DNA from 2 places in the Actinoallomurus acanthiterrae genome. Region 2 is predicted to be linked to the other one. Evidence: riboswitches for the same ligand, from Rfam matches in the RefSeq annotation. Region 2 holds a riboswitch; the other holds the start of a gene.
What was found. A riboswitch is a leader RNA that binds a small molecule or an ion and turns the genes downstream of it on or off. The one in region 2 is predicted to bind cyclic di-AMP.
Positions count from the first base shown of each region.

Region 1 (4,203 bases), 1.3 Mb from region 2:
ACGTCGTCCGCGCTGGCGGTGCTGGTCGCGGCGGCGCTACGGACCGGCGACCTGAGCGCGGCGTGGCGGTACGCCGAGGCGGAGCGGCCCGCGCTGTCCCAGTACGGATCGCCGCACGCGGAGGCCGCGTTCCGGCTCGTGCGGGCGCAGGTCGCCGTGGCCCGCGACGGGCCCGGGGCGGCGGAGGAGACCGTCGTACGGCTCTGTGACGAAGCCACGGCGAACTGCTGGACCTTGGTCGGCGAGCCGACCGCGGCGCCGTGGCTCGTACGGACGGCGCTCGCCCTCGGCGACCGGGCCCGCGCCGAGAGCGTGGTCCTGGCGATGGACCGGCTGGCCGCCGACCACCCGGTCTTCGACAGCGTCGGTGTCGTCGCGGCGCACGCGCGCGGCCTGCTCGACCGTGACCGGGCCGCCCTGCGACGCGCCGCCGAAGAACACGCCGACCCGTGGGCCCGTGCCTCGGCGGCGGAGGATCTGGGAAGCCTGCTCGCGGCGGACGGCCCCGGGACACGCGGGGAGGCCATCGCAGGCCTGGACGCCGCGCTGGCGGCCTATTCGGCACTCGGCGCGATCCGCGACGCCGCCCGGGTCCGCCGCCGGCTCCGGCGGCTGGGCATCCGGCGCCGGCACTGGAGCCAGGCCGACCGGCCGGTCTCCGGCTGGGCCAGCCTCACCGACACCGAACGCCGTGTCGCCGAGCTCGTCGCCCAGGGCCTGACCAACCGCGAGGTCGCCGACCAACTGTTCATGAGCGCGCACACGGTCGCCTTCCACCTGCGTCACATCTTCCGGAAGCTGGACGTGACCTCCCGGGTCCACCTGACCCGGCTCGCGGTGGAGGTCGGCGACTGACCCCCGGGCAGGGACGCCCCTCGGATCGTACGTGGCCTCTGACGTCACATCTGCATCATTGTGACAATTGGCATTTCTAGCCCCACAATGCCGCATAGAAAGCACCATGCTCATGTGTGGGGCTACATGACGCTGATCTCGGTAGTTAGGTGAGCCAGATCACACAAATGTCCAGTGTCGTCTGCGTGTTTTGTCCTGCTATGTTCCTATAACTCTTGCGGCGCTTGTCTGCGTCGCCCGCATATCCGCTGGTGACAGCTGGTACGTCGGCCCGGGCGAGGCGCGTTTGGTAAAACGCGTGTCCGGGGCGAGTTCGGCCGATCCGGTACATATCCAAAATCGCACGATCCCCCATACGCCGCCACCAGTGGCGGCCATTCCCCAATCCTCTTTTGACGCCGCCCGTCCTGCGGGCGACCCGCTGAATCCGCACCCCCGCGGAACCGGGGACCCACCAGAAGTCCCGGGGTGAATCGGCACGCCCCCCTTGTGCCGTAGGGCAGCTTCCACGCCCGAACCCGTCAGCTAACCCGGTAAGCGGCATGGAAGCCAAGGAGTTCCCCCGTGCCCTGTATCCCCCGACCCGAGAAAACGCCATCCGCGATCCGTCTCATTCCCGCCTTCGCCGGCCTCGCAACGGCCGGTGCGGCCGCGATCATTCTGAGCTCAACCGGGTCGGCCGAGGCATCGCCCGCCGTTTCTCTTCCCGGCCATGCCGCCGCGCTCCCGCTCCCCCCGGCAGGCCCGTGCAGTGGCCCGCGCAGTGGCCCATTCCCGGCAGGGGACTGGACGCCAGGCCCAAGGAAGAGCCCAAGGTGGCGAAGGTGCCCACCGCCGCCGACGCGCTGAAGCTGGCCCTCTCCCAGGTCGGCACCACGGAGACCGCTGCCGGGGGCACCAAGTACAACCAGTGGTTCATGGCCTCGCCCTTCGCCAAGAGAGGCGTCCAGCGCGACGGCGGGGCGATCAGCGACTATGCCGACGCGAGCTGGTGCGACATGTTCGTCACCTGGATCGGCGCGCAGGTGGGCATCAAGGGGATCGGCGGCGACGCCTTCACCCCTGAGCACGCCCGCTGGTTCCAGCAGCAGGGCCGCTGGGGAAGCGTTCCGAAACCAGGCGCGGTGGTGTTCTTCTCCTGGAGCGGCGGAGGCATCGACGGCATCGACCACGTCGGCCTGGTCATCAAGGACAACCACAACGGCACCATCCAGACCGTCGAGGGCAACACCGACAACGCCGTACGGATCCGTACCCGCAGCACCGGCCAGGTCGTCGGCTACGGCTATCCCCAATACGGCTGAAGACCTCCCTCCCCCCGCGTCGGCGTCGGGCCCTCTGAGGCCCGGCGTCGACGCACGCTGCCGTCGTCCCGCCGCTCGGAGGCGCCGGTGGCCGTGGCACGCACGGCTGAAAGTTTCAGCCGCGTTCCCGGTCCTGTCCCAGGTCGGCGTGCGTGCGCGTGCCCGGGGGCCAGGGCGCTCTTGCGATGCGATCGAGGGCGGGTGATCGTTGCCAGCGCCCGCAAACGCCGGAGCAGGACCGGGTGCCGCTTCGCCGCCTTTCGCCAGGGAGAACGCCCATGCCGATCCACCGGAGCTCGTGGTGCAGAGCCGTGATCGCCGCGGTCGCGGTGCTGCTCGCCGGATTGGGGCTCACCACGGTCCAGACCGCCGCACACGCCGCCGTTTCGTGTTCGGCCACGTACGCCAAGAGCTGGGACAACGGGAGCGCGTTCGGCGCCAACATCACGGTGACCAACACCGGTGATCCGCTCACCGGCTGGACGCTGAGCTTCGACTTTCCCGACAACCAGGTGATCACCCAGATGTGGGGCGGCGTGCCGTCTCCGGCGGTGCCCACGCCGGCCGGCGCGGCCGTCACCGTCAGCCCGACCTCGTACAACGCCGCCCAGGGCACCGGGGCGACCTGGACCGTCGGTTTCAACGGCACCTACACCGGCGCCAACAGCGCCCCGAGCGTCTCGTGCGCCGGCCCCGGGTCCGGAGGAACGCAGCAGGCCCTGGTGGTCTCCCCGACGAGCGTGAGCGTGCCCGAGGGCGGGACCGCCGGCTACACGGTCCGCCTGAACGCCCAGCCGTCCGGCAACGTGACGGTCACCAGCACCGCGGGCGCCGGTGACAACGACATCACCGTGGTGAGCGGCGCGACCCTGACCTTCACCTCGTCCAACTGGAACACGCCGCAGACCGTGAAGCTCGGTGCCGCCGAGGACCCCGACAGCACCAACGGCACCCGGCCGATCACCGTGGCGTCCAGCGGCCTGACGCCGGTCACGGTCAACGCCACCGAGGCCGACAACGACGGCGGCGGCACCGGGGGGCCGGCGCCCGCGCTGCACGTCTCCGGGAACCATCTCCTCACCTCGACCGGCGCCACGTACCGTCTGCTGGGCGTCAACCGGTCCAGTGGCGAGTTCGCGTGCGTGCAGGGCAAGGGCATGTGGGACAGCGGCCCGGTGGACCAGGCCTCGGTCGACGCGATGAAGGCCTGGAACATCCACGCGGTCCGGATCCCGCTGAACGAGGAGTGCTGGAACGGCACCGACGGCACCCCCAGCGGCGCCACGTACCAGCAGAACGTCAAGGACTACGTGAACCTGCTGGTCGCCAACGGCATCACGCCGATCGTCGAGATGCACTGGAACCACGGCCAGTACACGGGGCAGGGCGCGGGCTGCTCGGACGCCGCCGCGACCTGCCAGAAGCCGATGCCCGACGCGCAGTACGCGCCGACGTTCTGGACCGGCGTCGCGAACGCCTTCAAGGGGAACAACGCGGTCGTCTTCGACCTGTTCAACGAGCCGTACCCGGACGCCGCCGCGAACTGGGACGCGACCGCCGCCTGGACCTGCTGGCGGGACGGCGGCACCTGCACCGGCATCGGCTACCAGGTGGCCGGCATGCAGTCGCTGGTCAACACGGTGCGCGCCGCCGGCGCGACCAACGTGATCATGCTCGGCGGCGTCGCCTGGTCCAACGACCTGAGCCAGTGGCTGACCTACAAGCCGACGGACTCGACCGGCAACCTGATGGCCGCCTGGCACACCTACAACTTCAACACCTGCTCCAACACCTCCTGCTGGGACAGCCAGGTCGCCCCCGTCGCCGCGAAGGTGCCGGTGCAGGCCGGTGAGATCGGCCAGAACTCCTGCGCCCACGACTACATCGACCAGGTGATGGCGTGGGCGGACGCGCACGGCATCGGGTACACCGCCTGGACCTGGAACCCGTGGGGCTGCAGCCAGGGCAACGTGCTCATCAACGACTTCACCGGCACCCCCACCAGCACGTACGGCGAGGGTTTCAAGGCACACCTGCTCACCCA
Region 1 covers NZ_BAAHCO010000001.1:2,584,273-2,588,475, forward strand. The annotation lists gene ACYVF7_RS12610 (helix-turn-helix transcriptional regulator) at 1-855, shown strand, start outside; cyclic di-AMP (ydaO/yuaA leader) riboswitch at 1,265-1,410, shown strand; gene ACYVF7_RS12615 (CHAP domain-containing protein) at 1,671-2,159, shown strand; gene ACYVF7_RS12620 (cellulase family glycosylhydrolase) at 2,438-4,203, shown strand, end outside.
Region 1: it holds a riboswitch for cyclic di-AMP, as region 2 does, so the genes downstream of both, ACYVF7_RS12615 (CHAP domain-containing protein) here and ACYVF7_RS19010 (C40 family peptidase) in region 2, are expected to answer to the same signal.

Region 2 (4,203 bases):
GCTGGTGATCGCCTCGCTCCGCGGCTCGTACGGGGGCGAGGGCTGGCGGTCGACTCCGGACAAGCCCTTCCGCCTGCGTACGGTCGGTACCTGGAGCGTGGCGGGCCAGGAGGGCAGCCGGACGGACACCGACGACTGCTCGGCCCACTACTTCTCCGTGCACCACGGCGTCCTCGTGCAGTCCTTCTACTCGCAGGGCACCCGCTTCCTCGACGTGCGGGACCCGGCGCATCCGAAGCAGGTGGCCTACTTCCGGCCCGCGGACGCCATGTCGTGGGCGCCGTACTGGCATGACGGATACGTCTACGTCGCGGACAACACCCGCGGGATCGACGTCCTGCGACCCGACTTCCGCTGAGGAAGTGTCGGCCTGAGTGCCGTGTTCGTCACTTTTTCTGGGGTGGCGAGCACGGCACTCGACTTTTTCGCGACGCCGCCGCGCGACGGCCACGGATGGCTCCGCCGCACGTGAGAGCACCTTTTCGGGCGTTGCCCGGCCAGCGGGCAACAGTCGCAGCTACGCTCGGTGAGCAAGTGGTACCAGACTTTCGTTTCCGAACGCGTTGCCGTTGTTGCGAGAGTTCGGCTAGATTTCGCCGAGATCGGGCTGTGACCAACCTCCAACCAGGGGGTTGCAGGCCGACCGCCTAATCCCGATGACGCAGCCAGCGGCGCGGGAGCCGGGGACCCATCTGTCCCTCGGGGTGAATCCGTCACGCACGGTAGGGCTCCTCTCTGGTCCGAACCCGTCAGCTAACCCGGTAGGCGGCCTAAGGGGAGATATGGATTCGATAGGTCAGAAACTGCTCGAGGTCGCCAAAGGCCAGCTCGGTTACCACGAGAAAGCCGACGGTTACACGAAATTCGGTGACTGGTACGGCAAGCACGTCGACAAGGACTCCTCCTACACGGACGCTCCTTGGTGTGACATGTTCCTCGCGTGGGCTGCCAACAAGGCCGGCGTCGAAGACTGGACCGGGCAGTTCGCCTCCACTCCCGACCACGCCCAGTGGTTCAAGAAGCACCACGCCTGGGGCCACAAGGCCGAGCCCGGAGCGATCGTCTTCTTCTCCTGGTCGGGTGGCAAGAGCATCGGCGACATCGAGCACGTCGGCATCGTCGAGCGCGTCGACGGCCACACGCTGCACACGATCGAGGCCAACCACAACAACGCGCTGCTGCGCGCCACCCGGGACATCAGCCAGGTCGTCGGGTTCGGCTACCCCTCCAAGGTGAAGGTGAAGGCCGCCCCCGTAACCGCCCAGCAGACGGCGCAGACCGACCAGAAGTACGCTCCTAAGCACGCCGCTCCCACGCCCGCGGTCAAGGAGATCGGCCAGGACCCCCTGGCGCAGGTCGACACGCACACGGTCGCGTCGCACGACCCGGCGCCCGCGCCGACCTCCCTGCCGGACCAGCAGGCCGCCCTCACCGGGCTGCTCGCCGTCGTCCTGTTCGGCACGGTGGCCCTGGCCGTCGGCAAGTCGAAGGTCAAGGTGCCCGTCGCGGCGCCGAACGTCCGGGTCCGCAAGCGCGGCAAGCACCACCGCACGCCGGTCGAGCTGCCCGCCGAGGTCAGCGTGGCCGACCTGGATGCCGCCGACGCCGGCACCATGGTCATGCCCGTCCTGTCCGCCGAGGCCGCCGCGGTGGCCGAGGACAAGGAGTTCTGGGGCAAGATCTCGGAGCTGGAGGAGGACGTCGAGCTGGCGTTCTGGAACACCCTGCACGCGGCGGTGGCCCAGAACAGCTCCGAGTCCGAGTCCGTCCTCTCCTGAGCGAGCGCGTCCGAACGTCACACCGGTCCCCGTTTCCTCCCGATCCGGAGGGGCGGGGACCGTGTGCGTCTAGGCGCAAAGGACCAGCCCCCGCATCACCCAGAGTGACCATCCTCCGATCCCCCGGGCCATCTCCGCATGTTCCCGTTGGCCGCCCCGTCACTATCCGTTAATCTCCAGCGAGTCGTCACCGGCCGAGAGACGGCCGGACCGCCGAATCGCCCGTCGCGTCAGCCGACGCGCCGGGGAACCGGGGACCCACTCGCGGAGCCACGGGGCACCTTCCCGCCTTCGCATCCGGGGTGAATCCGCGCCCGTCACCGACGGTGCGCGGTAGGGCTTCTCTTCCGTCCGAACCCGTCAGCTAACCCGGTAGGCGGCCTGAGGAGAGGAGCACTGGATGGCGTCATCGCACCCCGCGGACAGCCGCGATCCCCATCATCCCGGGAAGGGCACGGCCCGCCGTACGACCGCCGTGACCGTGGCCCTCGTCGTCGCCGGGCTCGCATCGCCCGCGCTGGCGGACACCGCCCGGCCCAGTACCCGCATCGACGCGCTCCGGCAGCGCGCCGACCAGCTGAACAACCAGTTGGAGCAGCTCACCGAGCAGTACAACGGCCTCAAGGTACGGCTGGAGCAGGCCCAGCGGGCGGCCGTCGTCGCCGGCCAGACCTCCGCCCGGGCCGCGCAGGCGCTCAAGGCCATCCAGCACAAGGTCGGCCGGCTCGTCGCGATGCGCTACATGAGCGGCACCAACGACGACACGCCGACCCTCCTCGCCGCCTCCGACCCGCGCGCCGTCCTCGACCGGGCCGCGACCCTGCACTACTTCACGCAGCAGGACGACACCGAGATCCGGCAGCTGACCCACGCCATTCAGAACGCCCAGTGGACCGGCCAGGACGCCCGGGAGCGCGCCGCGCAGGCGGCCCGGCTCAGGGTCCAGCTCGCCCGGCAGCGCGCGGCCATCAAGCGCGACCTGGAGAAGGTCCGCAAGCCGCTGTTGCAGGACGCCGTCGAGCGCGCCGGCAAGGGCGAGAAGGTGCCGACCATCCCCGGCGGCCCCGGCAAGGCGGTCGGCGCCGTACGGGCCGCGCTGTCGCAGCTCGGCGTGCCGTACGTCTGGGGCGGCGCGGCGCCCGGCCGGGGGTTCGACTGCTCCGGCCTGACCATGTGGGCCTACAAGCAGGTCGGCGTCAACCTGCCGCACTACGGCGGCGACCAGTGGAACGCCGGCGTCCACGTCTCCCGGGACCAGCTCGAGCCCGGCGACCTGGTGTTCTTCTACTCCGACATCCACCACATGGGGATGTACCTCGGCGACGGGAAGTTCGTCCACGCGCCGCACACCGGCGACCACGTCCGCGTCGCGGACCTGTCGACCCGCCCGTTCGCCGGCGCCGTCCGCGTCGTGTGACGGCCGCCGCCCCCAGGGCGGGTCGCGGCTTCCCGATGCGATGGACCCGGGCGGCCGTACGGCCCCGGACGGATCGCTCCCGCCACCTCGCGGATGCGGAACGTCCCGGCGGCCGTACGGTCCGGGCTCGCTACCTCCCGACGCGGAACGTCCCGGCGGACGTGCGATCGGGGCGGATCAGTCGCGCTACTTCCCGATGCGGTACATCTCGGCGACCATGAACGCGAGGTCGAGCGCCTGGCCGCGGTTGAGCCGGGGGTCGCAGGCGGTCTCGTACCGCTGGTGCAGGTCGTCCTCGACGATGTCGTGGCCGCCACCGACACACTCGGTGACGTCGTCGCCGGTGAACTCGATGTGCACGCCGCCCGGGTGGGTGCCGAGCGCCCGGTGCACCTCGAAGAAGCCGGCGACCTCGTCCATCACGTCGTCGAACCGGCGGGTCTTGTACCCGCTCTCCGCCTCGAAGGTGTTGCCGTGCATCGGGTCGCAGATCCAGGCGACCTGGGCGCCACTCGCGGTGACCTTCTCCACCAAAGAGGGAAGGTGTTCGCGGATCCGCTCGGCGCCCATGCGGGTGACGAACGTGAGCCGCCCGGGCTCCCGGTCGGGGTCGAGCAGGTCGATGAGCGCGAGGGCGTCCTCGGCGGTCGTGGTCGGCCCGAGCTTGACGCCGATGGGGTTGCGGATGTGGCGCATGAAGTCCACGTGCGCGCCGTCGAGCTGCCGGGTGCGCTCGCCGATCCACAGGAAGTGCGCGGAGACGTCGTACGGCAGGCCGGACCGCGAGTCGATGCGGGTCAGGGCGCGCTCGTAGTCCAGCAGGAGCGCCTCGTGGCTGGAGTAGACCTCGACCCGGTGGAACTCCTCCGGGTCCGCTCCGCAGGCGTGCATGAACGCCAAGGCCCGGTCGATCTCCCCGGCCAGCCGTTCGTACCGCTGGCCGGCGGGGCTCTCCGCGACGAAGTCGTGGTTCCAGGCGTGGACCTGGCGCAGGTCGGCGTAGCCGCC
Region 2 covers NZ_BAAHCO010000001.1:3,910,263-3,914,465, reverse strand. The annotation lists gene ACYVF7_RS19020 (LVIVD repeat-containing protein) at 1-358, shown strand, start outside; cyclic di-AMP (ydaO/yuaA leader) riboswitch at 635-784, shown strand; gene ACYVF7_RS19015 (CHAP domain-containing protein) at 783-1,778, shown strand; cyclic di-AMP (ydaO/yuaA leader) riboswitch at 1,980-2,174, shown strand; gene ACYVF7_RS19010 (C40 family peptidase) at 2,179-3,195, shown strand; gene ACYVF7_RS19005 (class II 3-deoxy-7-phosphoheptulonate synthase) at 3,382-4,203, opposite strand, start outside.